One region of the Sphaerisporangium sp. NPDC088356 genome, then DNA from elsewhere that is predicted to be linked to it. Evidence: riboswitches for the same ligand, from Rfam matches in the RefSeq annotation. Region 1 holds a riboswitch; the other holds the start of a gene.
What was found. A riboswitch is a leader RNA that binds a small molecule or an ion and turns the genes downstream of it on or off. The one in region 1 is predicted to bind glycine.
Positions count from the first base shown of each region.

Region 2: linked by a shared signal. The riboswitch ahead of gcvT (glycine cleavage system aminomethyltransferase GcvT) and the one ahead of gcvP (aminomethyl-transferring glycine dehydrogenase) in region 1 are both predicted to bind glycine.

Region 1 is NZ_JBFBIK010000060.1:28,047-34,812, forward strand. It holds gene gcvP (aminomethyl-transferring glycine dehydrogenase) at 1-1,173, opposite strand, end outside; glycine riboswitch at 1,344-1,469, opposite strand; gene AB0O34_RS21970 (MerR family transcriptional regulator) at 1,636-2,259, opposite strand; gene AB0O34_RS21975 (bifunctional nuclease family protein) at 2,406-2,876, opposite strand; gene AB0O34_RS21980 (MerR family transcriptional regulator) at 3,008-3,679, opposite strand; gene AB0O34_RS21985 (FHA domain-containing protein) at 3,692-4,195, opposite strand; gene AB0O34_RS21990 (mannose-1-phosphate guanyltransferase) at 4,557-6,766, opposite strand, start outside.
Region 2 is NZ_JBFBIK010000007.1:879-7,644, forward strand. It holds partial or broken gene AB0O34_RS04670 (L-serine ammonia-lyase) at 1-134, opposite strand, end outside; gene gcvH (glycine cleavage system protein GcvH) at 218-607, opposite strand; gene gcvT (glycine cleavage system aminomethyltransferase GcvT) at 604-1,695, opposite strand; glycine riboswitch at 1,831-1,928, opposite strand; gene AB0O34_RS04685 (gamma-glutamyl-gamma-aminobutyrate hydrolase family protein) at 1,947-2,654, opposite strand; gene AB0O34_RS04690 (3-oxoacyl-ACP reductase) at 2,658-3,422, opposite strand; gene AB0O34_RS04695 (aldehyde dehydrogenase family protein) at 3,474-4,817, opposite strand; gene AB0O34_RS04700 (glutamine synthetase family protein) at 4,819-6,165, opposite strand; gene AB0O34_RS04705 (FCD domain-containing protein) at 6,309-6,766, shown strand, end outside.

The DNA of each region.
Region 1 (6,766 bases):
CACGGTGTCGAAGAAGTCGTCGTGCACGACCTCGACGTCGGCGCCCCGCAGCCCCGCCGCCAGGACGGCGGCGTGCCGGTGGGTGCGCTGGGCGATGCGCCTGAGCCCCTCGGGACCGTGGTACACGGCGTACATGCCGGCGATCACGGCGAGCAGCACCTGCGCCGTGCAGATGTTGCTGGTGGACTTCTCCCGGCGGATGTGCTGCTCGCGGGTCTGCAGGGCCAGCCGGTAGGCGGGGCGGCCGTCGGCGTCCTGCGACACCCCGACCAGGCGGCCGGGCATCTGCCGCTGGAGCCCCTCGCGGACCGCCATGTACGCGGCGTGCGGGCCGCCGAACCCGAAGGGCACGCCGAAACGCTGGGAGGAGCCGACGGCGATGTCGGCGCCCATGGAGCCGGGCGCCTCGACCAGCGTCAGCGCGAGAAGGTCGGCGGCGGCGACGACCAGCGCGCCGCGGGCGTGGGCCTCGTCGGCGACCGCGCGGAAGTCCTTGATCTCGCCGCTCGCGCCGGGGTACTGGACGAGCACGCCGAACAGCTCGCCTTCGGGCAGGCCGTGGCGGAGGTCGGCCTCGAGGAGCTCGATGCCGAGCGGCTCGGCGCGGGTGGCCAGCACCGCCTTGGTCTGCGGGAGCGCGTCGGCGTCCACGACGAACACCGGGCTCTTGGCACGGCCGGCGCGGCGGACCAGCGTCATGGCCTCCGCCGCGGCCGTGGCCTCGTCGAGCAGCGAGGCGCCGGCGACGTCGAGCCCGGCCAGGTCGCTGATCACGGTCTGGAAGTTCAAAAGGGCCTCGAGGCGTCCCTGCGAGATCTCCGGCTGGTAGGGCGTGTAGGCGGTGTACCAGCCAGGGTTCTCCAGCAGGTTGCGCCGGATGACCGCCGGGGTGATCGTGTCGTGGTAGCCGAGCCCGATCATCGAGGTCAGCACCTGGTTGCGGGAGGCGAGCGCCCGCAGCTCGGCGATGGCCTCGGTCTCGCTCGCCGCGTCCGGCAGGTCGAGCGGGCCCTCGGCACGGATCACCCCGGGCACCGCCAGGGCGATCAGGTCGGCGACCGACTCGTAGCCCACGGCCTCCAGCATGCGCGCCTGGTCGGCGTCCGCCGGGCCGATGTGCCGGGTGGCGAAGGGCGGTGCGGACAGGTCGCGAAGCGGTGACCGATCGGTCATGGGGCCCTCCTGAGGGTGTGGAGACCGGCGCTTGGAGCGCACCGTATGCCGGGTCTCCCCCTCTGTCAGCGCGACATTCTCATCGCGACCTGAGAGCTTCATCCGCATAAAAGCGGATTTGCACCGTCGGTGAGACACGCCTGGCGGGCACGTCTACTTTCCAGAGTCGCCTCACCCGTGCGGTACGTGGGCCTGAGAGATTCCGGGGAGGTTGCTCCTTCGGCGCCCGAGTCACACGCCGGCACCGCGTGGAGCGCGGAACCGGCCCGTGCCAGGGACTCTCCCGCACAGGGTCATAAGCCTTGCGCCAATCGTACCGTCCCGCCCCGAGTAAGGGGCTACCCCTATCGTCCCCATGTGCCGGACTTTACCCCTGACCTGCGGGTTCGCAAAGATCCAGCCCCGTCACACCGAGATCTCCACCGACCTGGCCACCGCCCCACGCGGCAGACATGATCGAGGTCATCCGGTCTTGCGGGCCTTCCTGCGCCGAGCCAGCTCGTCACCCGGGTGCTCCTCCATGGAGTCCCGGTCGGCCGGCTCCGCGCGTTCCCCCGGCAGCTCCGCCAAAGATCCCTCGACCTCGCGCCAGACCCCGCCCAAGGCGATGCCGAACACGCCCTGGCCGCCCTCGAGCAGATCGATCACCTCGTCGGCCGAGGTGCACTCGTAGACGCTCACGCCGTCGCTCATCAGCGTGATCTGCGCCAGGTCGTTGACCCCGCGCTCCCGCAGATGCTGCACCGCGGTGCGTATCTGCTGGAGCGACACCCCGGTGTCGAGCAGGCGCTTGACCACCTTGAGAACGAGGATGTCGCGGAAGCTGTAGAGCCGTTGCGACCCCGAGCCCTGCGCGGCCCGTACCGACGGCTCGACCAGCTGGGTTCTCGCCCAGTAGTCGAGCTGGCGGTAGGTGATGCCGGCCGCCGAGCACGCCGTCGGGCCGCGGTAACCCACGTCGGCGGGCAGCGACGCCGGCCGCTCGTCGAACAACAGGCCCTGCTCACCCGCGCGCTCCCGCGCCGACTGGCGCTGGGCCGGATCATGCTGGCCGGCCGTCTTTCCCTCGCCGCTGCTGACCGCCACTGCGGACCTCCGGCTTTCTCTCATCCCACGGTCTGATCTGGGGGTTCGTGAATTACAACCGTGGTTTCCCTTGCACCGTAGGACTGGCGCGATCCTCAGTCAACGATCCCGCCCGGCGCGTCGTGAAGCGTAAATGCCCGATATGGTTAACCCGCACGACCGAAGTCCTCGGGTGTGATCGTGTCCAGGAACTCGCGGAACTTCTCGACCTCGTCCTCCTGATCATCAGGGATGATGACGCCGGCCTCGCGCACCACATCCTCGCTGGCGAAGATGCTGGCACCGGTGCGAAGAGCCAACGCGATCGAGTCGGATGGGCGTGCGCTCACCTCGACACCGTTGGAGAACACCAGGTCAGCGAAGAAGATCCCGTCGCGCAGCGCCACGATGTTGACCGTCTGCAGCCGCACGCCGAGAGCTTCGATCACGTCCTTGAACAAGTCGTGGGTGAGCGGCCGTGGAGGCGGCTCCTCTGCCTGTGCCAGAGCGATGGCCGTGGCCTCGGTCATCCCAATCCAGATCGGCAGATAACGCTCACCCTTCGCCTCCTTGAGCAGGACGATGGGCTGGTTGGAGGGCATCTCGACGCGAACCCCCACGACCTCCATCTGCAACACAGGCTGCTCCGTCTCATTGGGTCGCCGGCCCGCTCCGGGCCCGTTCCCTTGCGGCTCTCGGCTCGCGGCGTGACCATCGCCGCAAAATTCAACGTAACATCCCCGCACCCCGAAATGTCCGGGCGCCTCCGTCAGCGGCCCAGAATGCCCCTCAGACCGCCCCGCACCAGGGCGGCGTGCAGCTCCTGGAGCAGCACGGAGAGCTCCCTGGCGGTCTCCTCGGCCTGATCGACGGCACCGGGGGCGCGGCGGCGCAGCAGCGGCGCCACGGCCTGCTCCACGAGCCCCGCCTCGCGCTCCGCCGCGGCCCTCAGCACCCGAAGATGGCGGGGGTGCAGGCCGAACCTGGAGAGCGCCCCGGAGGCCCTGGCGACCGTCAGGGCCTCGGCGTCGTACCACCGCGCGACCGGGGTCAGCAGGCCGTAGTCCTCCAGCTCCACGAGGGTCTCCTCGTCGAGCGCCGCGGCCTCCAGCAGCTCGGCCCGGCTCAGCCGGATCTCCGCGGGCGACTCGGCCCCGACGGCGCGGGGCCGGGTGACGCCGTCGCGCTCGGCGGTGTCCAGATGGTCCTTGATCACGCGCAGCGGAAGGTAGCGGTCACGCTGGGCGGTGAGGATGTAGCGCAGCCGCTCGACGTCGGCGTGGGTGAACTTGCGGTACCCCGAAGGGGAGCGCTGGGGCTCGATGAGCCCCTCGCCCTCGAGAAAGCGGATCTTGGAGACGGTGACGTCGGGGAAGTCTCCCCGCAGGATCTCGAGGACTTCCCCGATGCTCATGAACGCCCTGGCGGCCTGCGCGCCCATCACCGCTCCTCCTCACCCACGCGTGAGGAACACCAGCCGGAACTTGCCGATCTGGACTTCGTCGCCGCCGGAGAGCGGTAGCTCCTCGATGCGCTCCCGGTTGACGTAGGTGCCGTTGAGGCTGCCGACGTCCCTGGCGGTGAAGTAGTCGCCGCGCCGGTAGAACTCCGCGTGCCTGCGCGACACGGTCACATCGTCCAGGAAGATGTCGCTCTCGGGGTGGCGGCCCGCCGTGGTGAGTTCGCTGTCGAGCAGGAACCGGCTCCCGGCGTTGGGCCCGCGCATCACGACCAGCAGGGCCGTGCCGGCCGGCAGCTGCTCGACCGAGGCCCGATCGGGGATGAGCGTCTGTCCCGTCGCGTCGCCGTCCATCGCCTCGATCCCACTGAGTGAGATCGTGGAGGTGGTGTCCCCCGGCGTGTTTTCGACACGACTCAGCGGCGACCCGCACCGTGAGCAGAAACGGGCGTCGTCAGGATTGGCATGACCGCACTGCGTGCAGTAGACGCTCGGCATCGATCGGCTCGGCCTCCTACCGCGAAGTCGCGGCGACGGTGCTCTGGGCGGCGTGCCTCGGTTCTTCGCTTCTCATAGTTGCTCAGACTGCGAATGCCGCAACTTACGCTGATGAGTCGCAAAGGTCAAGATGAGGGCAGGCTCGCGGGTTCGGACATGCTGCTGGTGGGGCTCGCTCGGTCCTCGCTACGGGGGCTCGCGTATCTCCTGACGGCGCTCACCCCTCGCTCCTTCCGACTCGGCTCGCCGCGCCGGTCCAAAGCTACCGCCCGCGCCGCCCTCCGGTCCATGCGGCGCGCCGTTCAAATGTGACTGGAAAGGGCTGGTTCGGGGCAGAACGCACCTCTTCCATGGGCGAGCGTCAGGTGCCGACGGCGTGCTCCACCACCCGGGCCCAGCGCTCCAGGAGGCCCTGGGCCACGTCCAGGTCGTCCCCTTCCGCCCAGATATGGGTTACGGCTTCCGCGGGGTCGGGGAGGATCAGGGCCCAGCCTCCGTCCTCCTCCACCACGCGCACACCGTCGGTGGTGTCGAGGTGGTACCCGTCGGCCGCCTCGACGACCGACCGCATGACCGCCCCCTTGGCCGCCCACGGGGTGGGCACGGTGCGTTTGAGCATCTTGGCCTGCGGGATGCGGGCGTCGATCTGGCTGAGCGACAGCCGGGTGCGGGCCACCAGGCCGAGGATGCGCAGGAAGGCGGCCAGGCCGTCGATCGTGGGCGCGAACTCCGGGACGATGAAGCCGCCGCGCCCGTCCGCCGCGAAGATCAGCTCAGGGTCGGCCGCCGCCGAGGTGAGCGCGTCCAGTGCGGTGGAGGTCCACTGCACCTGGGCGCCGTGGAACCGGCACACCTGCTCGGCCACGCGGGTGGTGGTCACCGGCAGAGCCACCCGGCCGCCGCGGCGCTCGGCCGCCACCAGGTCGAGGACGACCAGTTGCGCCCGCTCCTCGCTGATCAGCTGGCCCATCTCGTCGACCAGGGAGATGCGCTCCCCGACCGGGTCGAAACGTACGCCGAAAGCGGCCCTGGAGGACCCCACGAGCTCCGCCAGGCGCTGGAGGTCCCTGCGGCGCTCGGCGAGCGTCTCGGTCGGCGAGGCGTCGTCCAAGCGGTTGTTGACGGTGAGCACGTCGACCCCGACCCGGCCGAGCAGGCTCGGGAGCACCAGGGAGGACGTGCCTCCGGCGCAGTCGATGACGACCTTCATCTCGGCGTCCCGCACGCCGGACATGTCGACCCAGCGCAGCAGCTCGCGGGTGTAGTCCTCCACGGCCCTCGCGGGGAAGCTCAGCTCCGCGATCTCGCCGGGGAAGGCGCGCCGGAACTCCTGCCGGGAGAAGACGCGCTCCAGCTTGCGCTGCGCGCCCTGGGACAGGTCGGCGCCGTTCTCGTCCATGAAGATGATGTCGACGCTCTGAGGGTCGCCGGGGGTGGTGCGCAGCGCGATGCCGCCCGAGGCGGTCTCGTTGGAGGTGTGGAAGCGCGCGACGGGCAGCGGGGTGGCCTCCAGGTCGAGCACGTTGATCGCGCTCGCGGTGAGCGCGCTGATCACGGCCCGCTTGAGGGCGCGGGCCGCGCGGGAGGAGTCGCGCGAGGTGATGACCGACGCGCCCTTCTTCAGCGTGGTGGCGTACGCGCTCGCCAGGCGCACGCACAGCTCCGGGGTGATCTCGACGTTGACCAGGCCGGAGACCCCGCGCGGGCCGAACAGGCTGCGCTGGCCGCGCGACTCCCAGATCACGCTGGTGTTGACGACCGCGCCCGCCTCGATCGTCTTGAACGGGTAGATCTTGACGCCGGAGGAGACGTAGGCCTCGGACTCGATCACGCACTCGTCGCCGACGACGGCGTTCTCCTCGACGCGCGCGCCGGTCATCACGTCGGTGTTCTTGCCGATCACGCAGCCGCGCAGGTGGGCGCTCGGCCCGATGTAGACGTTGTCGTGGACGACGGCGCGGTGCAGGAACGCGCCCTCCTTGACCACGACGTTGTCGCCGATGACGGTGTACTCCCGAAGCTCGGCGCCCGCCTCGACCTTGGCGTAGCCGCCGATGTACAGCGGGCCCTTCAAGATGGCGTCGGGGTCGACGGAGGCGCCCTCGGCGACCCAGACGCCCGGGGAGAGCTCGAACCCGTCGGCGTCCAGCTTCACCCGCCCCGACAGGGCGTCCGCCTGGGCCTTGAGGTAGCTCTCGTGGGTGCCGACGTCCTCCCAGTACCCGCTGGTGATGTAGCCGTACAGCGGCGCGCCCTGGGCCAGCAGCTTGGGGAAGACGTCGGCCGACCAGTCGACCGGCACGCCGGCGGCGACCTCGTCGAGGACCTCCGGCTCCATCACGTACACGCCGGTGTTGACCGTGTCGGAGAAGACCTGCCCCCAGGTGGGCTTCTCCAGGAAGCGCTGCACCCTGCCCTGCTCGTCGACGATGATGATCCCGAACTCCAGCGGGTTCGGGACGCGCTTGAGCCCGATGGTGACGAGGGCGCCGTTCTCCTCGTGGAACCGGATGAGGTCGGTCAGGTCGATGTCGGTCAGCGCGTCCCCGGAGATCACCAGGAAGCGCTCGT
Region 2 (6,766 bases), on a different contig from region 1:
CGGGCGGTCTTCTCCAGCAGCCCGTCGGCGTGCAGGCCTCTGGCGAACTTGTGCGCCGCCGCCATGGGCCCGCCGGTGTGCGAGCTCGACGGCCCGATGCCTATCTTGAACAGGTCGAAGACGCTGATCGCCATTGATCTCGGCCCTTCGGAGGGGTTGTGCGGGGCCCGGCGAGCGCGGGGGCTCGCCGGGGTGAGGACGTGCGGTGTCGGGACCGTCAGGACTCGGCGGTGGTGACGGTGGTGTACTCCTCGGCGCTGAGCAGATCCTCGGGGGTTCCCTCGATGCGCACGCGGAACAGCCAGCCCTCTCCGTACGGGTCGGAGTTGACCAGGGAGGGGTCGTCCACGACGGTCTGGTTGACCTCGACGATCTCGCCCGTCACCGGCGCGTAGATGTCGCTCACGGACTTGGTGGACTCGACCTCTCCGATGGCGTCCCCGGCCTCGACGGTGGCACCCGTCTCCGGCAGTTGGACGTAGACCACGTCACCCAGCGCGTCGGCGGCGAACGCCGTGATCCCCACGGTCACGGTGAGGCCGTCGTCGAGCCCGGCCACCCACTCGTGCTCCTTGGTGTAGCTGAGCTCCTCGGGAATGCTGCTCACATGCTCCTCCGGTAAAAAGGCAGGTCAACCACGTCGACCGGTTCATGGCTACCACGGATGTCGACCGCGAGCCCTTCGGACACGTTGATGTCCACGTAGGCCATCGCGATCGGCTTGCCGAGGGACTGCGAGGGCGCGCCGCTGGTGACCTCCCCAACGACGGTGCCGTCAGTCAGCAGCACCACGGGGTAGCCGTGGCGCGGCACTCGGCGGCCCCGCGCGACCAGCCCGGCGAGGCGCCGTCGCGGAGGGACGTCCTTGAGCGGCGCGAGCGCCGCGCGGCCGACGAAGTCGCCCGGCTTGTCGAACTTCACGACCCGGCCGAGGCCGGCGTCGAAGGGGGTAAGCCCGGCGTTCAGCTCGTTGCCGTACAGCGGCATGCCCGCTTCGAGGCGGAGCGTGTCGCGGGCGGACAGCCCGGCGGGGCGCAGGTCGAACGCGTCGCCTGCCTTGGTGAGCTCCTGCCACAGCGGCACGGCGTCCTGCCCGGCGACGAAGAGCTCGAAGCCGTCCTCGCCGGTGTACCCGGTGCGGGCGATGAGGGCCTCGGCTCCGGCGACGGTGCCCGGCAGCCCCGCGTAGTACTTCAGGCCGGTCAGGTCGGCATCGGTGAGGGTGCTGAGGATCTCCTGGGCGCACGGTCCCTGGATGGCGATCAGCGCGTAGCGGTCGGAACGGTCGTCGACCTCGGCGCCGAACCCCTGTGCCCGCTCGGTCAGCTCGGCGGCCACCCGCTCGTAGTTGGAGGCGTTGGCCACGACGAGGAACTCCTCGTCGGCCAGGCGGTAGACGATCAGGTCGTCCAGCACACCGCCGTCGGCGGCGCAGATCATGGTGTAGCGGGCGCGGCCGGGCTCGAGCACGGACAGGTGGCCGACCAGCGCGTGGTCCAGCGCCTGGCCCGCCTGCGGTCCGGTGACGAAGATCTCGCCCATGTGGGAGAGGTCGAACAGCCCGGCGGCCGTACGCACTGCGTTGTGCTCGGCGGACTCGCTGCCGTAGCGCAGCGGCATCAGCCAGCCGGCGAAGTCGGTGAGCGTCGCGCCGAGGCTCTCGTGCACCTCGCGGAGCGGTGTGGGTCTGGACATGATGCGCACCTCAGACAGGGTTGGATGAGAGCATCCTCCCCCTCTGTCATCGGTGCCTGAGAGTTTCGCCCGGGTTTTACCGGACTTTCACCTTCGGCGAGGCCCCGTGGAGGGGGCCTGCTTTCCAGAGATCACCTGGCCCGCGCGGTCCTTTGCCTTGTGAGGTTCGCGGGGAGGACTTGCTCCTTCAGGGGTCCTGACCGGATGTCAGGACGCTCTCCCGCACGGGATCATCGGTGTTCCCGCTCACCTTACCAAGGCCGGCCGGTCGTCGCGGCGGTGACCAGAGCTTCGAACAGGTGGCCTTCCTGGCCCGTCTCGGGATGCCACTGGACCGCCAGGGCGAAGGGATGTCCGGCGAGCTCCACCGCCTCCACCGTGCCGTCGTCCGAGGTGGCGGACACCGTGAGGCCCTCGCCGAGGCGGTCGGCGGCCTGGTGGTGGTAGTGGGCGGCGGCGGCCTTCCCGGCCCCCAGTGCGTCTGCGACCCTGCTGCCCGGCGCCAGCCGTACGGGCAGGTGGCCGAACTCGCCGGGGGCGGGGGAGTGGCCGCTGTGGCCCACCACGTCGGGCAGGTGCTGGTGGAGGCTGCCGCCGAGTGACACGTTCAGCACCTGCAGGCCCCGGCAGATGCCGAGGAACGGCAGCTCCGCCTCCAGCGCCGCGCCGACCAACCCAAACTCCGCCTCATCGCGAAATTTGCGGACGTATCCGGTTTGGTGGTGCGGCGGCTCGTCGTACCTGCCGGGATCGACGTCACCGCCGCCCGCCACGATCAGGCCGTCCAGCCGCTCGACCAGCGGCGCGGGGTCGCCCGCCGGGGGCAGGATGACCGGCTGGCCTCCCGCCCTGACGACGTGCTCGACGTAGTTGTACGGCAGCAGCGCGGCCGGCATCCGCCACACGGTGAAGGCGGCGGGCTCGACGTAGCACGTGATGCCGATGACGGGACGCGGCACGGGCTACTGCGGGGTCACGTAGGCGCCGGAGATGCCGCCGTCCACCAGGAACTCGGCACCGGTGATGAAGCTCGCGTCGTCCGAGGCGAGGAACGCGACGGCGGCGGCGATCTCGGAGGCCTCGGCGAAGCGGCCCACCGGGATGTGGACGAGGCGCCGCTGGGCGCGCTCGGGGTCCTTGGCGAACAGCTCCTGCAGCAGCGGGGTGTTGACCGGCCCTGGGCACAGCGCGTTGACCCTGATGCCCTCGCGGGCGAACTGGACGCCCAGCTCGCGCGACATGGCGAGCACGCCGCCCTTGGAGGCGGTGTAGGAGATCTGGGACGTCGCGGAGCCCATCACCGCCACGAACGACGCGGTGTTGATGATCGAGCCCTTGCCCTGCCGCCGCATGTACGGGATGGCGTGCTTGCAGCAGAGGTACACGCTGGTCAGGTTGACGTCCTGAACACGCCGCCAGGCCTCGATGCCGGTGGTCAGGATCGAGTCGTCGTCGGGAGGGGAGATGCCCGCGTTGTTGAAGGCGATGTCCACGCTGCCGTAGGCCTCGAAGGCCGTCTCGAACATCCGGCTGACGTCCTCCTCGCTGGTGACGTCGGTGCGGACGAACAGGCCGCCCACCTCGTCCGCCAGCTTGGCGCCGCCCTCCTCGTCGAGGTCGGCGCACACGACCTTCGCGCCCTCCTCGGCGAAGCGGCGAGCCGTGGCGAGGCCGATGCCGCCCGCCGCCCCCGTGATGACGGCGACGCGGTCCCGCAGACGTTGCATGGTGACGAACTCCCTGGTGCTTGGATCAGTCGTGGATCTTCAGCCCTTTGATCAGTGGGCGATGAAGACGTTCTTGGTCTCGGTGAAGGCGGCCAGCGCGTCCGGCCCGAGCTCCCGGCCGAGGCCGGACTGCTTGAACCCGCCGAATGGTGTCCAGTACCTCACGGACGAGTGGGAGTTGACCGAGAGGTTCCCCGCCTCGACCGCGCGGGCCACCCGGAGGGCCCGTCCCACGTCCCGGGTCCAGATAGACCCCGAAAGGCCATATTTCGTGTTATTGGCGATCTGTACGGCTGCCGCCTCGTCCTCGAACGGGACCACGCTCACGACCGGCCCGAAGATCTCGTCGGTGAACGCGCGGTCGTCCAGCGACTCGTGGGTCAGCACGGTCGGCGGGAACCAGAACCCTTTGCCGGACGGGCACGAGCCCTGGAAGCGCGGCGTTCCGGTGACGAAAGACGCCACCCGCTCGCGGTGCTCGGCGCTGATCAGTGGCCCCATGTCCGTGCCGGGATCCAGCGGATCGCCCACCGTCAGACCCTCGACGGCCCGGCCGAGCCGGTCGAGGAACTCGTCGTACACCGGGCGCTCCACGAGGATCCGCGAGCGCGCGCAGCAGTCCTGGCCGCTGTTGTCGAAGACCGCCGAGGGGGCGCTCGCCGCGGCCTGTTCCAGGTCGGCGTCGGCGAAGACCACGTTGGCGCTCTTGCCGCCGAGCTCCAGCGTGAGCCGCTTGACGTTCTCGGCGCACCTGGCCGCGATCAGCTTCCCGACCTCGGTCGACCCGGTGAACACGATCTTGTTGACGCCGGGGTGCTCCACGAGCCGGGCACCCGCGACCTCCCCTGCTCCAGGCAGCACCTGGAGCACCCCCTCGGGGAGGCCGGCTTCGAGGGCCAGCTCCGCCAGCCTCAAAGCGGTCAGCGGGGTCCACTCGGCGGGTTTCACGATGACGGTGTTCCCGGCCGCGAGCGCCGGGGCGGCGCCCCAGGTCATGATCACCATGGGGAAGTTCCACGGGACGATCACCCCGACGACGCCGAGCGGCTCGGCGAACGTGATGTCCACCCCGCCCGCCACCGGGATCTGCTTGCCGTGGTTGCGCTCGGGCGCGCCCGCGTAGAAGTGCAGCACGTCACGGACGTTGCCCGCCTCCCAGCGGGCGTTGCCGATCGGGTGGCCCGCGTTGGCGAGCTCCAGGCCGGCCAGCTCGTCGCCGTGGCGGTCGACCAGGTCGGCGAAGCGGCGGAGCAGCCGCGCGCGGTCGCCGGGCGCCACCTCGCGCCAGGCGGGGAACGCCTTCCTGGCACGCTCCACCGCGCGGTCGGTCTCGGCCAGGTCGGCGAGCTCGACGTCGGCGAGCACGTCCTCGTTGGCAGGGTTGATGATCTTCATGTCACATCCGCTCGAATCCCCGGAAAAGCTCCCAGTCGGTGACCGCCGCGTCGAAGGCGGCCAGCTCGACACGGGCGTTGTTCGCGTAGTGCTCGACGACCTGCTCGCCCAGCGCGTCCTTGGCGATCTTCGAACCCTCCCACAGGGCGAGCGCGTCGCGCAGCGTGGTGGGCACGGTTTCTGCGCCCGCCGTGTAGGCGTTGCCGCCGTACGCTTCCTCCAGCGGCAGCTCGTTCTCGATGCCGTGCAGGCCCGCGGCGACCAGCGCCGACACCGCGAGGTAGGGGTTGACGTCCCCGCCCGGCACGCGGTTCTCGATGCGCAGTGAGGGCCCGTGCCCGACCAGCCGCAGGGAGCAGGTGCGGTTGTCCACGCCCCACTTGACCGCCGTCGGGGCGAAGCTTCCGGGGACGTACCTCTTGTACGAGTTGATGTTGGGCGCGTACAGCATCGTGAGCTGGCGCATGGCGGCGAGCTGGCCCGCGATGAAGTGCTCTCCGAGCTTCGACAGCCCGTGCTCGCCGTCTCCCGCCATGACCGGCTCGCCGTCGGCCGTGCGCAGGGAGATGTGGATGTGGCAGGAGTTGCCCTCACGCTGGTTCGGCTTGGCCATGAAGGTGATCGACATGCCCTCCTGGGCGGCGATCTCCTTGGCCCCGTTCTTGTAGATCGAGTGGTTGTCGCAGGTGGCGAGCGCCTCTGTGAACCTGAAGGCGATCTCGTGCTGCCCGAGGTTGCACTCGCCCTTGGCCGACTCGACGTACATCCCCGCGCCCTCCATGCCGAGCCTGATGCGGCGCAGCAGGGGCTCGACGCGGGCGCCGCCGAGCAGCGAGTAGTCGACGTTGTACTGGTTGGCGGGCGTGAGGTCGCGGTAGGCCTTGGACCAGGCGTTCTCGTAGCTGTCGTTGTAGACCACGAACTCCAGCTCGGTCCCGACGTACGCCGCCCAGCCGCGCTCGGCGAGGCGGGCGAGCTGCCCGCGCAGGATCTGGCGGGGGGAGGCGGTGACGTCGGAGCCGTCCTCCCAGAGCAGGTCGGCCATCAGCATGACCGTGCCCTCCTGCCAGGGCACCCGGCGCAGGGTCGCCAGATCGGGCTTCATCACGAAATCGCCGTAGCCGCGCTCCCACGACGACATGCTGTAACCATCGACGGTGTTCATGTCGATGTCCACGGCGAGGAGGTAGTTGCATCCTTCGGCGGCGTGCTGCAGCACCTCCTCCAGGAAGTACCGCGCGGACAGCCGCTTGCCCTGGAGGCGCCCCTGCATGTCGACGATGGCCAGAAGCACGGTGTCCACCCGCCCGGCGGACACCTCTTCACGCAGTTGGTCGACGGTGAGCACGGCACTTCCCTCCGGCAAAAGTCTGGAAACAGACCATTGGAGGCATGCAAGCACCAGCGGCCGTCCCGCGTCAACGGTTCGGGACACCTGAGCCATCGAATGGACTAATCTCGAACCATTGGAGCCGGTCTAGGGGGGAAGCGATGGGCGAGCCCCAGCTCGTCGCGCTCCTTCGACCCGTCCGGGCGGGCAACGCCTTCGAGGAGACGGTGGAGCGGCTGCTCCAGGCGATCAAGCTCGGCGTGGTCGGCCCCGGTGAGAAGCTCCCCGCCGAGCGCGATCTCGCCGTCCAGCTCGGCATCAGCCGGGTCACGCTCCGGGAGGCGATCCGGGCGCTGCAGGACGCCGGCTACCTCGACGTACGGCGCGGCCGGTACGGGGGGGCGTTCGTCGTCTACGAGCCGCCGAATCCGGGCCAGGGCGACCTGCGCAGGGCCGTCAACGAGATGGGCGCCTCCGACCTCGCCGACGCGCTGACCTTCCGCATGGCGATCGAGTGCGGTGCGGCCCAGGTCCTCGCGACCATGGACCTCACCGAGGAGCAGAAGGCGACACTGGAACGCCGCCTCGCGGAGGTCAACGACGCCGCGCCCGCCGACTA